3 regions of the Mesorhizobium sp. C120A genome follow, and region 3 is predicted to be linked to each of the others. Evidence: predicted binding sites of a transcription regulator. Region 3 holds the regulator's gene; each other region holds the start of a gene.
The links. Region 3 encodes PhoB, which activates phosphate uptake and scavenging genes when phosphate is short. Its sites were predicted from a motif close to TGTCATNNANCTGTCAT; they were not measured.
Positions count from the first base shown of each region.

Region 1: a site for PhoB is predicted at 1,946-1,962, ahead of NL532_RS02345 (DUF1045 domain-containing protein). Genes of this name have one in related genera too.
Region 2: a site for PhoB is predicted at 2,171-2,187, ahead of NL532_RS05060 (alkaline phosphatase D family protein). Genes of this name have one in related genera too.

Region 1 is NZ_CP100476.1:492,647-496,866, forward strand. Features, by position in the region: gene phnN (phosphonate metabolism protein/1,5-bisphosphokinase (PRPP-forming) PhnN) at 1-11, opposite strand, end outside; gene NL532_RS02340 (alpha-D-ribose 1-methylphosphonate 5-triphosphate diphosphatase) at 8-1,162, opposite strand; gene NL532_RS02345 (DUF1045 domain-containing protein) at 1,197-1,904, opposite strand; gene iolB (5-deoxy-glucuronate isomerase) at 2,059-2,871, opposite strand; gene NL532_RS02355 (hypothetical protein) at 3,065-3,313, opposite strand; gene iolE (myo-inosose-2 dehydratase) at 3,323-4,220, opposite strand, start outside.
Region 2 is NZ_CP100476.1:1,018,887-1,023,106, reverse strand. Features, by position in the region: gene typA (translational GTPase TypA) at 1-1, opposite strand, end outside; gene NL532_RS05065 (hypothetical protein) at 199-477, shown strand; gene NL532_RS05060 (alkaline phosphatase D family protein) at 525-2,099, opposite strand; gene NL532_RS05055 (MFS transporter) at 2,362-3,645, opposite strand; gene NL532_RS05050 (TetR/AcrR family transcriptional regulator) at 3,719-4,220, shown strand, end outside.
Region 3 is NZ_CP100476.1:1,335,856-1,340,075, reverse strand. Features, by position in the region: gene xylF (D-xylose ABC transporter substrate-binding protein) at 1-362, opposite strand, end outside; gene NL532_RS06615 (ROK family protein) at 629-1,864, shown strand; gene phoB (phosphate regulon transcriptional regulator PhoB) at 1,895-2,584, opposite strand; gene phoU (phosphate signaling complex protein PhoU) at 2,601-3,305, opposite strand; gene pstB (phosphate ABC transporter ATP-binding protein PstB) at 3,347-4,171, opposite strand; gene pstA (phosphate ABC transporter permease PstA) at 4,189-4,220, opposite strand, start outside.

The sequences.
Region 1 (4,220 bases), 840 kb from region 3:
GAGACCATCAGGCGACCCGGCGCCCTTGGCGCCAGACAGTGCGCACGACCGGCACATGGTCGTCGACGCGCACACGCACCAGATCGGCGCGGCGGCCCTGTTCGATGACGCCGCGGTCGTTGAGGCCGATGGCCTCGGCCGGGTTCTTCGACACCATCGCGACCGCCTGCGGCAAGGAGATGCCCTCGACGACGTCGCCGAGGAAGAAGGCCGACTGGATCAGGCTGAAGGGAATGTAGTCGGACGACAATATGTCGAGCAGGCCGTCGCCGGCCAGCGTGCGGGCCGAGACATTGCCCGAATGCGAGGAGCCGCGCATGACGTTGGGCGCGCCCATCAGTACGCCGAGCCCGGCATCCTTCGAGGCCTTGGCGGCTTCCAGCGTGGTCGGGAATTCCGCGACGCGCACGCCTTGTTCGATCGCCTCGTCGACATGGCCTGATGTGGCGTCGTCATGGCTCGCCAGCACAATGCCCCGCTCGTTGCAGGCGGCTGATATCGCCACCCGGTTCGGTCCCGAATTCTTCGCTGATTCCGACATCCGCTTTTCGCAGAACAATTGGAAGTCGCGATCGGTCAACTTCAGCTTGCGCTGATAGTAATAGGCGTAGGTCTCGAGATTGACGAACTGACGCTGTCCCGGCGCATGGTCCATCAGCGAGGCCAGCTTGACCCGCTCGTCGCCATCGAAATTGGCGAAAGCCCGCAAGCAATCCGGCGCCGAGACCTCACAGCGCAGATGCAGGAAATGGTCGGCCCGCAACCGGTCTTTCGCGACGCTGTCCTCGATCGCGTCGGCCAGCTTGCGGATGTCGTCGGAGGTAAGATCGGCGTCCTCGTCCATGCCGACGCGCAGCGCGTCGAGCACGGTGGTGATCCCGGCGGTCGCTACCTGCGCGTCATGGGCGAGCACGGCGGCAATCGGGTTCCAGCGCACTTTCGGGCGCGGCGCATAGTGGCCTTCGAGATGGTCGGTGTGCAGCTCGACCAGACCGGGAATGATGTAGTCGCCGCCCATGTCCTCGCCGGCCATGTTCCCGCCGGTGTGGCCGGTGCCGGCGTCGACGCCGGAAATAAAACCGTCGCGCAGCACGAGCGACCCTTCGACGATCTCATCGGCAAGCACGATGCGGGCGTTGTGGAGAACAGTTTCGGCAGTCATTCAGGCAGTCCTTGCTTACTCGGACGAATTGCGGTCAGGCGGTTTTTCGGGCAGCGCGGCGGCCGAGCGCATGATGCGAAAGCACCATGAACGGAGCGCCCGGTTCGGTTTCGACGAACAGCGTCAGCGCATCCACCAGCACCGGCTGCTGCAGCACATCGGCGAACAGGCTGTCAATTGCCGCGCGCAGACGTTGGCTTTCCTGCGGCCCGGCCCGGCCGGACAGTGTCATGTGGAAGCGAAAGGTCTCGAACACGTAGGGGTAGCCCCACTGACAGAGATTGCGGAACTCGGCCGGCTTCAGCGAATCCGGGCTGCGCCGTTCGATTTCCGCTTCGGTGAGCGGCGCGCGAAAACGGTCGAAGCTAAGCACGACATCATCGGCGAAACGGTTGAGCGGCGGCAGCGGGCCTTCCGGCACCAAAGCGAAGAAACCATCGATCTGGCTGACGACCAGGCGCGGGATGGTGACCGTCGGCGTTGCTTCGGCAAAGGCGTCCAGCGCCGCGCGCAACGAGCTTTCGGTTTCGTTGGCGGCCAACCGGAAGGGCGCTTTCAGCGTCGCATGAAAACCGTAGCGCCGCGCCGATGCGGTGTGAAAGGCGACTTCGGCCGCCGACAGCTCGCCCACCGCCTCGACCGGCCTGGTGGCGGCGCCAAAGGGGTCGCGGCCCAGCCAGTTGGCGGCGATCCGCGCCAACGGCTCGTCCTGCCTTGGGGTGAAATAGATGGCGTAGCGCATCGAAAAAAATCCTCGTCAGCCCGCTGCCATAGGTGATTTCCATGACGGATTGACGAAGCTTATGCGGGTTTTCGAAGGCAAATCGACCCCATGGATCGTTAGCCGACGATTTTTTGCTGCTGGACCAACCGCTTCCGGCGCAAGCGAAGGCCGATCAGGCCTTCGTCAGCCACTCGTGCTCGGGCGCGTTGTGGAACTTCCACGTCCGCGTCGGCCCGGCCATGACGTTGAGGTAATAGAGGTCGTAGCCGTGGCAGGCGGCGCAGGGGTGATAGCCCTTGGGCACCAACACGACGTCGCCGTCCTCGATCGCCATGGCTTCGTCCAGCTCGCGGGCGCCGGTGTTGTCGGCGTCGGTGTAGACGCGCTGGAAGGCAAAGCCCTGCGGCGGGTTGAGGCGGTGGTAGTAGGTTTCCTCAAGATAGGATTCGGCCGGCAGATTGTCCTGGTCGTGCTTGTGCGGCGGGTAGCTCGATGTATGGCCGCCGGGCGTGATGACCTCGACCACCAGCAGTGAGTCGGCGGGCTTACCCTCGGGCAATATGTTGGTGACGTAGCGCGTGTTGGTGCCTTTGCCCCGAGTCTCCTGGCCGAGGTCGTCGGGTGCGATGACGCGAACGGGCAAGCCGCCGCCCAGGCCCGGCGCCGAGCAGACCGCGAGTTCGAGATCGGTGTCGGCGGTGACCGACCAGTCCGAACCCTCCGGAATATAGACCGACCACGGCTTGCCCTCGAAGGGCGACATGCGCTCGCCGAGCAGGCCGAGTTCCTGGCCGCCGGCCTTTGCCGTGCCCTTGCCGGTGACGAACACCAGGCAGACTTCGCGATCCTGCGTCTTGCCGGATGCGGTCTCGCCCGGCTTCAGCCGGTGCAGGTCGAAGCCGACATAGGTCCATCCGGCGCTTTTGGGCGTGACATGGGCGACGCGGCCATGGCCCTTGTCGGCTTTGACGAGCAGTTTCGACATGTTTTGTCTCTCCTATCGCAAGTCTTCGAGGTCGGCCTCTCAACTTCGTCATCCTAGGGCGAAGCAGGAGCGAATCTCCGTCGCGAAGACCCTAGGATGACGAAGCTAGGGACGTTCCGGCCAATCAGCGACGTAGGCGATACGCCAGGTGTCGAGTGTCCGACCCGCAAGCTCCTTCCGAGCCGCGGCCGCTTCATTCCTTCGGTTCGGCGTCCGCCTTCGCTTCGCCGGTCTTTGGTCGATCAGGCGCAGCCTTGCTCTCCTCCACCGGCTTGTAAAGATAGAAGAACTGCCACACCGCGTAGGCGGCAAAGCCGAGCGCAATGATGCCCCAGAATGGGGTGCCGGAGGCGAATTCTATTCCGGCCCAGATCACGCAGACGGCGACGACGGCAACGCGCCGCCACAGCGGCCGGAAGAACGGGTGCTCGTAATCCTTCATCGGACCGGCTTACGCATTGGGAAAGCCTTGCGTTTCCACCGTGTAGCCGGCCGCCGTCATCACCCGCATCAGCTCCTTGTAACCCACTTGGGCCATCTTCAGCGGCGGGTTCTTCTTCGGGTCCTGCTCGGCCTCGACGACGAACCAGCCTTCATAGCCATGGTCGGCGAAGCGCTGCACGATGGCGCCGAAATCGAGCGAACCGTCGCCAGGCACCGTGAAGGCACCGAGCGCCACGGCGTCGAGAAAGGACTGCTTCGTGCGGTCGAGCCCGTCGATCACGCCCATGCGCACATCCTTCACATGGACATGGCTGATGCGCTTGTGGTGGTTGTCGATGGCGCGCAGCACGTCGCCACCGGCAAAGGCGAGATGCCCTGCATCGAGCAGCAACGGAATGCCTTCGCCGGAATGGCGCATGAAGGCATCGAGCTCCGGCTCGGTCTCGACCACCGCCGCCATGTGATGGTGATAGGACAGCGGCATGCCTTGCTCGGCGCACCATTCGCCGAATTCGGTGAGGCGCCTGGCATAGGCCCTCATCTCGTCGTTGGACATTTTCGGCTTCGTGGCGAGAGGCCTGGAGCGATCACCCTGGATCGAGCGGCCGACCTCGCCATAGACGATGCAAGGCGCATTCACCGCCTTGAACAGGTCGATCATCGGCTGGATGCGATCCTTGTTCTTGCCCATGTCCTCATCGACCAGCGTGCCGGAGAACCAGCCGCCGCACAGCGTCACGTCGGCCTTTTTCAGGATAGGCAGCATGATTTCGGGGTCATTGGGAAAGCGGCGGCCCATTTCCATGCCGGTGAAGCCGGCCGAGCGCGACTGGCGCAGGCACTCTTCCAGCGAGACGTCGTCGCTGAGTTCGGCAAGATCATCGTTCCACCACGCAATGGGGGAC
Region 2 (4,220 bases), 320 kb from region 3:
TTTTGTGGTCTCGGGAGCGTTGCAGGCAGCAGGCCAAAAGGCGCCGCCTCTTTCGGTTGCGCGGCTCATACAGGGTTTTTCGCAATTGCGAAAGAGGAGGCGCACCACCAAATACTCATCAAATCTTAAGCATCTCGGTGTGAGATGGTTTTGTTAACCAAGGCGGGAACCTTTCTGGGCCCGGGTAGTTCGAAATTCATGACCGACAAACTCAACCGATTTTGGCCCCTCATCGCTTCGGTCGCATTCGCTGCCGTGCTGGCGGCCAATGCCGCTCAATCGGCCGCCACGGTGAAGGAAGCCAATCCGGCTTCGTCGTCCGACCGGACGGCCGAGCAGATGTTTGCCGACGCCCCTGATGGCGTCGACCCCGTGGTCACCGGCCCGGTCAGCGCCTCTTTCAAGCAGAGGCAGCAGGTTGCAGGCTGCGACAGCGCGGTGTGGCCGAAGATTCCGACGGTTTGCTACCCGGACTGACGGCTGCCCATTCCAGGCATAGCGATCCTTCGCACCGACCCAAAGGCTTACGCCGACCGCACCGGATCGAGCGTCACCTTGTAAAGCTCGATGTCGTCGCGATCCATCAGCCGCACGGTCAGCTGCTCTGTCGCCCCTGAAATGTCCACCAGGCCAAAGAACTGCAGGCCGGCCGAGGGTGGCAGGTTCTGGCCCTGTTCGGTGGTCGGCGCCTTGATGAATTTCAGCTCCGGGCCGAAGGTCATGTCGAAATCATTGGGACCGAAGGTACCGGCGTGGATCGGGCCCGAGACGAATTCCCAGAAAGGATTGAAATCCTGGAACCGCGCCTTGTCGGGGTTGTAATAGTGCGCCGCCGTGTAGTGGACATCGGCGGTCAACCAGACCGTGTTGGTGATGCCGGCAGTCTTGATGTAGCGCAACAGGTCGGCGATCTCGAGCTCGCGGCCTTTGGGCAGGCCATTGTCGCCATTGCTGATGGCTTCCGCGCCGACCTTCTTGGCGCCGTCGTCCCAGACGACGAGGCCGAGCGGCATGTCGGCGGCAATGATCTTCCAGGTCGCCCTGGAATTCGTCAGCTCGCGCTTCAGCCATTTCGTCTGCTGTTCGCCCAGCATGCGTGACTGCGGCGTCATGTCCTCCTGCATGTCGGGGCCGTTCGGGCCGCGATAGGAGCGCATGTCGAGGAAGAACACGTCGAGCAGCGGCCCATGCGCGATCTTGCGGTAGACGCGGCCGGGCTCGGACGGCTCGTAGCGGATCGTCGTCATCTCATGGAAGGCGCGCGCCGCACGCGCCGCGAGCACATGGACGGATTTTTCGGTGTAGCGGCTGTCGGCGCCGAGATTCTTCGAATCCGACCAGTTGTTCAGCACCTCGTGATCGTCCCACTGGTAGAAGGTCGGGCAGATGGCGCTCAAGGCCAGAACGTTTTTGTCCATCATGTTGTATTTCCACTGGTCGCGGTACTCATCCAGCGTCTCGGCCACCTTGCGCTTGCCGTCGATCAGGACGACGTTTTTCCACTTGCCGCCGCCAGGCAGGTCTACCTCGTCCTTCATGGCGCCATCGGCATAGATGGTGTCGCCGGAATGCAGGAAGAAATCCGGCGTGTGCCTGGCGATGGTGGCGTAGGTTTTCATGCCGGTCTCATCGATTCCCCAGCCCTGGCCGGCCGTGTCGCCCGACCAGGCGAATTTTATGTCGCGCTTCGAGGCGGGTGCTGTGCGGAAACGGCCGACGATCGGTTCGGAAACGGCGTTGATATCCGACAGGTCGGCGGCAGTCATCCGGTAGAAGATATCCTGGTCGGAGGCGAGGTCGGTGAGCAGGCGCTTGACCGTGAAGTCGCTGGCCGGCGAGGTATCGAGCGGCGCCAGCCGCGTCGCATTGGCGAAGTTTTCCGTCGACGACACTTCGAACATGACGCGCGAAGGCCGGTCGGTGCGCGTCCACACCATGCCGCTCGAGGCATCGACATCGCCGGACTGGACGCCATGGGTGAAGGCCGGGCGCTGGCTGGCGCGCGAATAATAGGGCAAAGCGAGCCCCGATGCGCCGAGCAGACCGGCGGCGCTGGCAGAGGTGACGAAAGCGCGGCGGGTCAACGAGATCTTGTTCATGGCTGTCTCCTGATGGCTTCGAACGGTGCCAGCAAGCTCCAGCTTCAATGCTTCAGCCACATCTCGGGAAGATGAAACTTTGATAACAATCGACAGGTGATCTCCGCCCTTGAGGGGGGAGATGTCGCCGAAGGCGACAGAAGGGGGTCGCCTCGCTTGGAGCGCCGACCTCCTATGCGCAAGAGGCTGAGTCCGGTCGCACGGACCCCTCTGGCCGCTTCGCGGCCATCTCCCCCCTGAGGGGGGAGATTAGTACCGCGCCTTACGCCGCTTGCGGCTCCGGATCGAAAGCCGGCCTGCTCGTATTGATCAGCAGCGACAGACACGCAGCCACGATCGCCGTCAAGCCGGCGATCAGGAAGGCCAGTTCGTAATTGCCCTGCAATTCGCGCATGGTGCCGCCGAAGGCAGCGGCGGTGGCGGCCCCCACCTGGTGGCCGGCGACGATCCAGCCGAACACGATCGGGCCGCTGCGGTCGCCGAAGGCCTCGTTGGCGAGCCTGAGCGTCGGCGGCACGGTGGCGATCCAGTCCAGACCGTAGAGCACGGCGAAGATGATCAGGCTGGTCGCCGAGAAGCCGGAATAGGGCAGATAGATCAGCGCCAGGCCGCGAATGCCGTAGTAGACGCCGAGCAGCTTGCGCGGGTCGAAACGGTCGGTGAGCCAACCCGACAAAGTCGTGCCGATCAGGTCGAAAATGCCCATCAGCGACAACAGGCCCGCGGCCTGCACCTCGGGGATGCCCATGTCGCCGCAGAAGGAGATCAGATGCGTGCCGACCAGCCCGTTGGTGGTGAAACCGCAGATGAAGAACGTGGCGAACAGATACCAGAAGACGCGGGTGCCGGCAGCGCGGCGCAGCGTGTTGAGCGTATGCGCCAGGAAATTGCCTTGCGATGCCGGCGACACCGGCGGCACGTCATCCGCCCCGGCGCCATAGCGCACCATGCCGATCGAAGCGGGACGCTCCGGAACCAACAGCCAGACCAGCGGCAGAAGACAGGCAGTGGCGATCGAGACGGCGGTAGCGACGGGCTGCCAGCCGCCCGACTGGGCGAGCGATGCCAGCAGCGGCAGGAACACCAAGAGGCCGGTGGCGCTGGAGGCCGACATCAGCCCCATCACCAAGCCGCGATTGGTCTTGAACCAGCGGTTGACGATGGTGGCGCCGAGCACGGTGGCGACCGCGCCGGAGCCGATACCTGAAAACACGCCCCAGGTGAGGAACAGATGCCATGGCTCGGTCATCAGCAGGCTGAGCGCGGTCGAGCCCGACATGATCACAAGCGAGGCAAGCAGCGTGCGGCGCAAGCCGATACGCTCCATCAATGCGGCGGCAAACGGCCCGGTCAGGCCGTAAAGGAAGATGCCGATCGCGGCGGCAATCGAAACCGTATCGCGCCCCCAGCCGAAGCTTTTATCCAACGGCAGCATCATCACCGAGGGTGCGGAACGAAGCCCGGCCGCGATCAACAAGCAGAGGAAGATGACGCCAACCACGACGAAAGCGTAGCGCTGGCCAAAGGGACGAGATTGAGCTATCATGTTACTGACCGGTACGTTGCAGGGTGAGGACATGTATACGTACCGATCGGTAACACGTCAATCGAGTCATACCATGCCAACGGACAAAAATATTGAACTGACCATCAAGGACGGTCATGCAGCCGCACCGCCCAAGGCTGCCAAGAAAATCCTCGACGTGGCGTACGACCTGTTCTACCGCCGCGGCATCCGGGCGATCGGCGTCGACGAGATCGTCAAGCGCGCCGGCGTCACCAAGCCCAGCCTCTACCGCAGCTTTCCCTCCAAGGACGAGCTCGCCGCTTCCTATCTCAGGCAATATGACCGTGAGTATTGGGAGCGTTTCGACGAAGCCGTGGCTGCCCATCCCGGCGACCCGCGGGCACAGCTCAGGGCTTTCCTGACTCGCGTCGGCAAGCGCACGCAAAGGCCGGACTATCGCGGCTGCGGCATGACCAACGCGGCGGTGGAATATCCCGAACATGGCCATCCGGCGCGCGTCGTCAGCGAGGCCAACAAGCAGGAGTTGCGCCACCGCCTGCGCGCGATGGCCGCAGCGATGGGCGCTAAAGACCCTGAGACGCTCGGCGACGGCC
Region 3 (4,220 bases):
TCCTTGTTCTCGATCAGGCGATCATAGCCGACGACCGGAATGCCTTCGTCCAGCGCCTTCTGCACCGCCGGGCCGATGGCCGAGGCGTCCTGCGCCAGGATGATCAGCGAGTTGGCGCCCTGCGAGATCAGGCTTTCGACGTCGGTCAGCTGCTTGCCGGGATTGGACTGCGCGTCGGCCGAAATGTACTTGTCGCCGGCGGCTTCGATCGCCGTTTTCATCGCCGCCTCGTCGGTCTTCCAGCGCTCTTCCTGGAAGTTCGACCACGACACGCCGATGACCTTGTCCTTCGCCTGCGCGACCGACATCAGCGCCAGCGACATGGCGACACCCGCCAGCATGGCGGCTGCAAATCTGTTCATTATAACCCTCCCTGCGCCGCCCACGGCGCGACAAAACCGGCCCGAAGGCCTGCACAAAGAGGCTCCATTTTTTCGAGCCTCGAAAAAATACTGGTTCAATGATAAGGCACTGTCAACATCGATTATGATGGATTCTGATGGCGTTGCCGAATTTTTTCGAGCTCCGCAATAAACAATGACAGGGCTGCCGGCGTCTGCCAATATTTGGCTGGTGCCGTCGAACGCCTTCACTATCATGAGGCGCGAGGAGGCCGGGAGGAAAACAAATGTCGGTTGGGATCCGCCACGACGATCTGCGCCGTCGCAACCGTGCGATGGTGATTTCGGCCGTGCGCCGGGCCGGCCAGCCGTCGCGGACCGAGATTGCGGCGACCACCGGCCTCAGCCATTCGACGATATCGGCAATCTCGTCTGATCTAATTCAAGAAGGCATCCTGATTGAAGGCAAGCCTGGCGAGACCGGCTCGCTGAAACGCGGCCGGCCGCAGGTCGGCCTTGGCCTCAACCCGGAAGCGGCGGCGGTCATGACCGTGGTGCTGTCGCTGAACTTCCTCTCCGTCACCGTCATCGACTATGCCGGCCAGGTGGTCGCGGAAGAACAGCGCCGGCTCGACACGCTGACCATGCCGCGCGACGAGCTGATCGGCGAATGCGTAGCAATCGTCGGGCGGCGTCTCGCGGACCCGGACCTCGATGTCCAGAGCATCGCCCGCATTGCCATGGGCATCCAGGGCATCACCGATTCGCAGGCGCGGGCCATGCTGTGGTCGCCAATCACGCCACTGACCGACATTGCCTTCGCCGACATGTTGGAAGCGGAATTCGGCATTCCTGCCACCATGGAGAACGACTGCAATATGATGGCGGTGGCCCTGCAATGGCGCCAGCCCGAGCGCTACCGCGACAATTTCATCGCGATCCTCTTGTCGCACGGCATCGGCATGGGGCTGGTGCTGAAAGGCGAACTGTTCACCGGCACCCATTCCTCGGGCGGCGAGTTCGGCCACATGATCCACCGTCCGGGCGGCGCGCTCTGCCGCTGCGGGCGGCGCGGCTGCGTCGAGGCCTATGCCGGAAACTACGCCATCTGGCGCAGCGCCAAAATGATGAGCGAAGATGCCGAGCCGGTCGATATCGGCGACGCTGATATGCGCGCACTCGCCGCGCGCGCCCGCGAAACCGATGGCCCGGAGCGCGAAGCCTATCGCAAGGCCGGTGAGGCGCTCGGCTTCGGCCTCGGCAGCCTGTTTGCACTGATCGATCCGGCACCCGTCGCCATGGTCGGCGTCAGCGCCGCCGCCTTCGACTTGATCGAACCGGCATTGCGCGAAGCGATCGCCCAGACCGCCGGCGGCCAGCACTCGAAATCGATCTCCTTCGACACCGAGCCCAACGAGCTGCCGCTGATCCGCGAAGGCTGTGCCATGCGCGCGCTCGGCTTCGTCGATCAGGAGATTTTCGCGCCGGGCATTCAGGCCAAATCCGGCAAGCATGTCGCCTGAATGGCCGGCAACGGCGCGACGCGCAGCATCCTAGTCTTCCCTGATCGCGTAGCCGGCGCCGCGAATGGTACGGATGACATCCGGCATGCGGCCGTTGTTGACCGCTTTGCGTAAGCGCCCGACATGGACGTCGACGGTTCGCTCGTCGATATAGATCGTCTCGCCCCAGACATTGTCGAGCAGTTGGCTGCGCGAGAACACGCGGCCGGGATGGCGCATCATGAATTCGAGCAGCCGGAACTCGGTCGGTCCGAGCCTGATCTCGCTCTTCTTGCGGTAGACACGGTGCGACTCGCGGTCGAGCACGATGTCGCCGACCTTGAGCACGCTGGACAGCACTTCCGGCTTGGCCCGGCGCAGCAGCGCCTTCACGCGCGCCATGAACTCCGGCGTCGAGAATGGCTTGACCAGATAGTCGTCGGCACCGGTGGACAGGCCGCGCACGCGATCGCTTTCCTCACCGCGCGCGGTCAGCATGATGATCGGCAGCCGCTCGGTTTCGGGCCGCACTCTAAGCCGCCGGCAGAGCTCGATGCCGGAAACAGCGGGCACCATCCAGTCGAGCACCAGGAGATCGGGCACGTTTTCCTGCAGGCGGATCTCGGCCTCGTCGCCGCGTGTCACCACCTCGACCTGATAGCCTTCGGATTCGAGGTTGTAGCGGAGGAGCACGCCCAGCGGCTCCTCGTCCTCCACGACCATGATGCGTGGCGCGATCATAGGCAGTTCACCCTCATCAGGCCGGCGTGGCCATCGCCGTCTCGTCCTGCTTCGGACGATTGGCGGGCAATTGCTGGCCGGTCAGCACATAATACGCATTTTCGGCGATGTTGGTGACATGATCGCCGATGCGCTCAAGATTCTTGGCGCAGAACAAGAGATGCGTGCAGGCGGTGATGTTGCGAGGGTCTTCCATCATGTAGGTCAAGAGCTCACGAAACACGGACGTGTATTTGACGTCGATGCGCTCGTCGTCATTCCTGAGTTTTGCAAGCGCTGCCGCATCGGTGGCGGCATATTCCTCGACGACGCCTTGCACCTGGATCAGCACCAGTTGCGCCATGGCATCGATGGAGTGCGAGAGGTCGCGCGGCGTGACGCTCAAGCCCACGGTGCCGACGCGTTTGGCGATGTTCTTGGCGAGGTCGCCGATGCGCTCGAGGTCGCCCGCCATGCGGATCGAGCCGACCACGGCGCGCAGATCGTTGGCCATCGGCTGGCGCTTGGCGATCAGCGTGATGGCGCGGTCGTCCAGTTCGCGCTGGCGCGCATCCATGATGGCGTCGTCGGAAACGACACGCTGTGCCAGCGCATTGTCCGAATTGAGCAGCGCCCTGGTCGAGCCGCTGACCATCGAGCCTGCCAGATCGCCCATGTCGCGGATCAGCTTGCTGATCTGCCCGAGCTCTTCATCGAAGGAGGCGACGGTATGTTCACCCATGATCTTGGTCCTCGTGCCTAAAAATTCACCCGCCGGACGGCTCAGCCGAAGCGGCCGGTAATGTAGTCCTGGGTGCGCTTGTCGTCGGGGTTGGTGAACATCTTGTCGGTGACGCCCTCCTCGACGAGATAGCCGAGATGGAACATCGCCGTGCGCTGCGAGACGCGCGCCGCCTGCTGCATCGAGTGGGTGACGATGACGATCGTGTAGTTCTGGCGCAGTTCGTCGATCAGCTCCTCGACACGGGCGGTGGCGATCGGATCGAGCGCCGAGCAGGGCTCGTCCATCAGGATCACCTCCGGCGACACGGCGATGGCGCGCGCGATGCACAGGCGCTGCTGCTGGCCGCCGGACAGGCCGGTGCCGGGCTCCTGCAGGCGGTCCTTGACCTCGTTCCAGATCGCAGCCTTCTTCAGGCTCTGCTCGACGATCTGGTCCATGTCGGACTTGCGCTTGGCCAGCCCATGGATGCGCGGGCCGTAGGCGACGTTCTCGTAGATCGACTTCGGGAACGGGTTGGGTTTCTGGAACACCATGCCGACGCGGGCGCGCAGTTCGACGACATCGATGTTCTTGTCGTAGATGTCGTCTTCATCGAGCGTGATCTTGCCGGTCACCCGCGCCGAATCGATGGTGTCGTTCATGCGGTTGAGGCAGCGCAGGAAGGTCGACTTGCCGCAGCCGGACGGGCCGATCAGCGCCGTCACCTGGTTCTGGCGGACGTCGAGATTGACGTCGAACAACGCCTGCTTCTCGCCGTAGAAGACGCCGACCTTGTCGCCGCGCATCTTGATGACTTCGTTCGACTTGGCGTTCATTTTGTCGCCCACTGCATTCTCAAGGGACTGTTCGGTCATGATGTTCATACCAAATTGCCTTTTTTCTACCAGCGCCGCTCGAAGCGGCGCCGGAGCA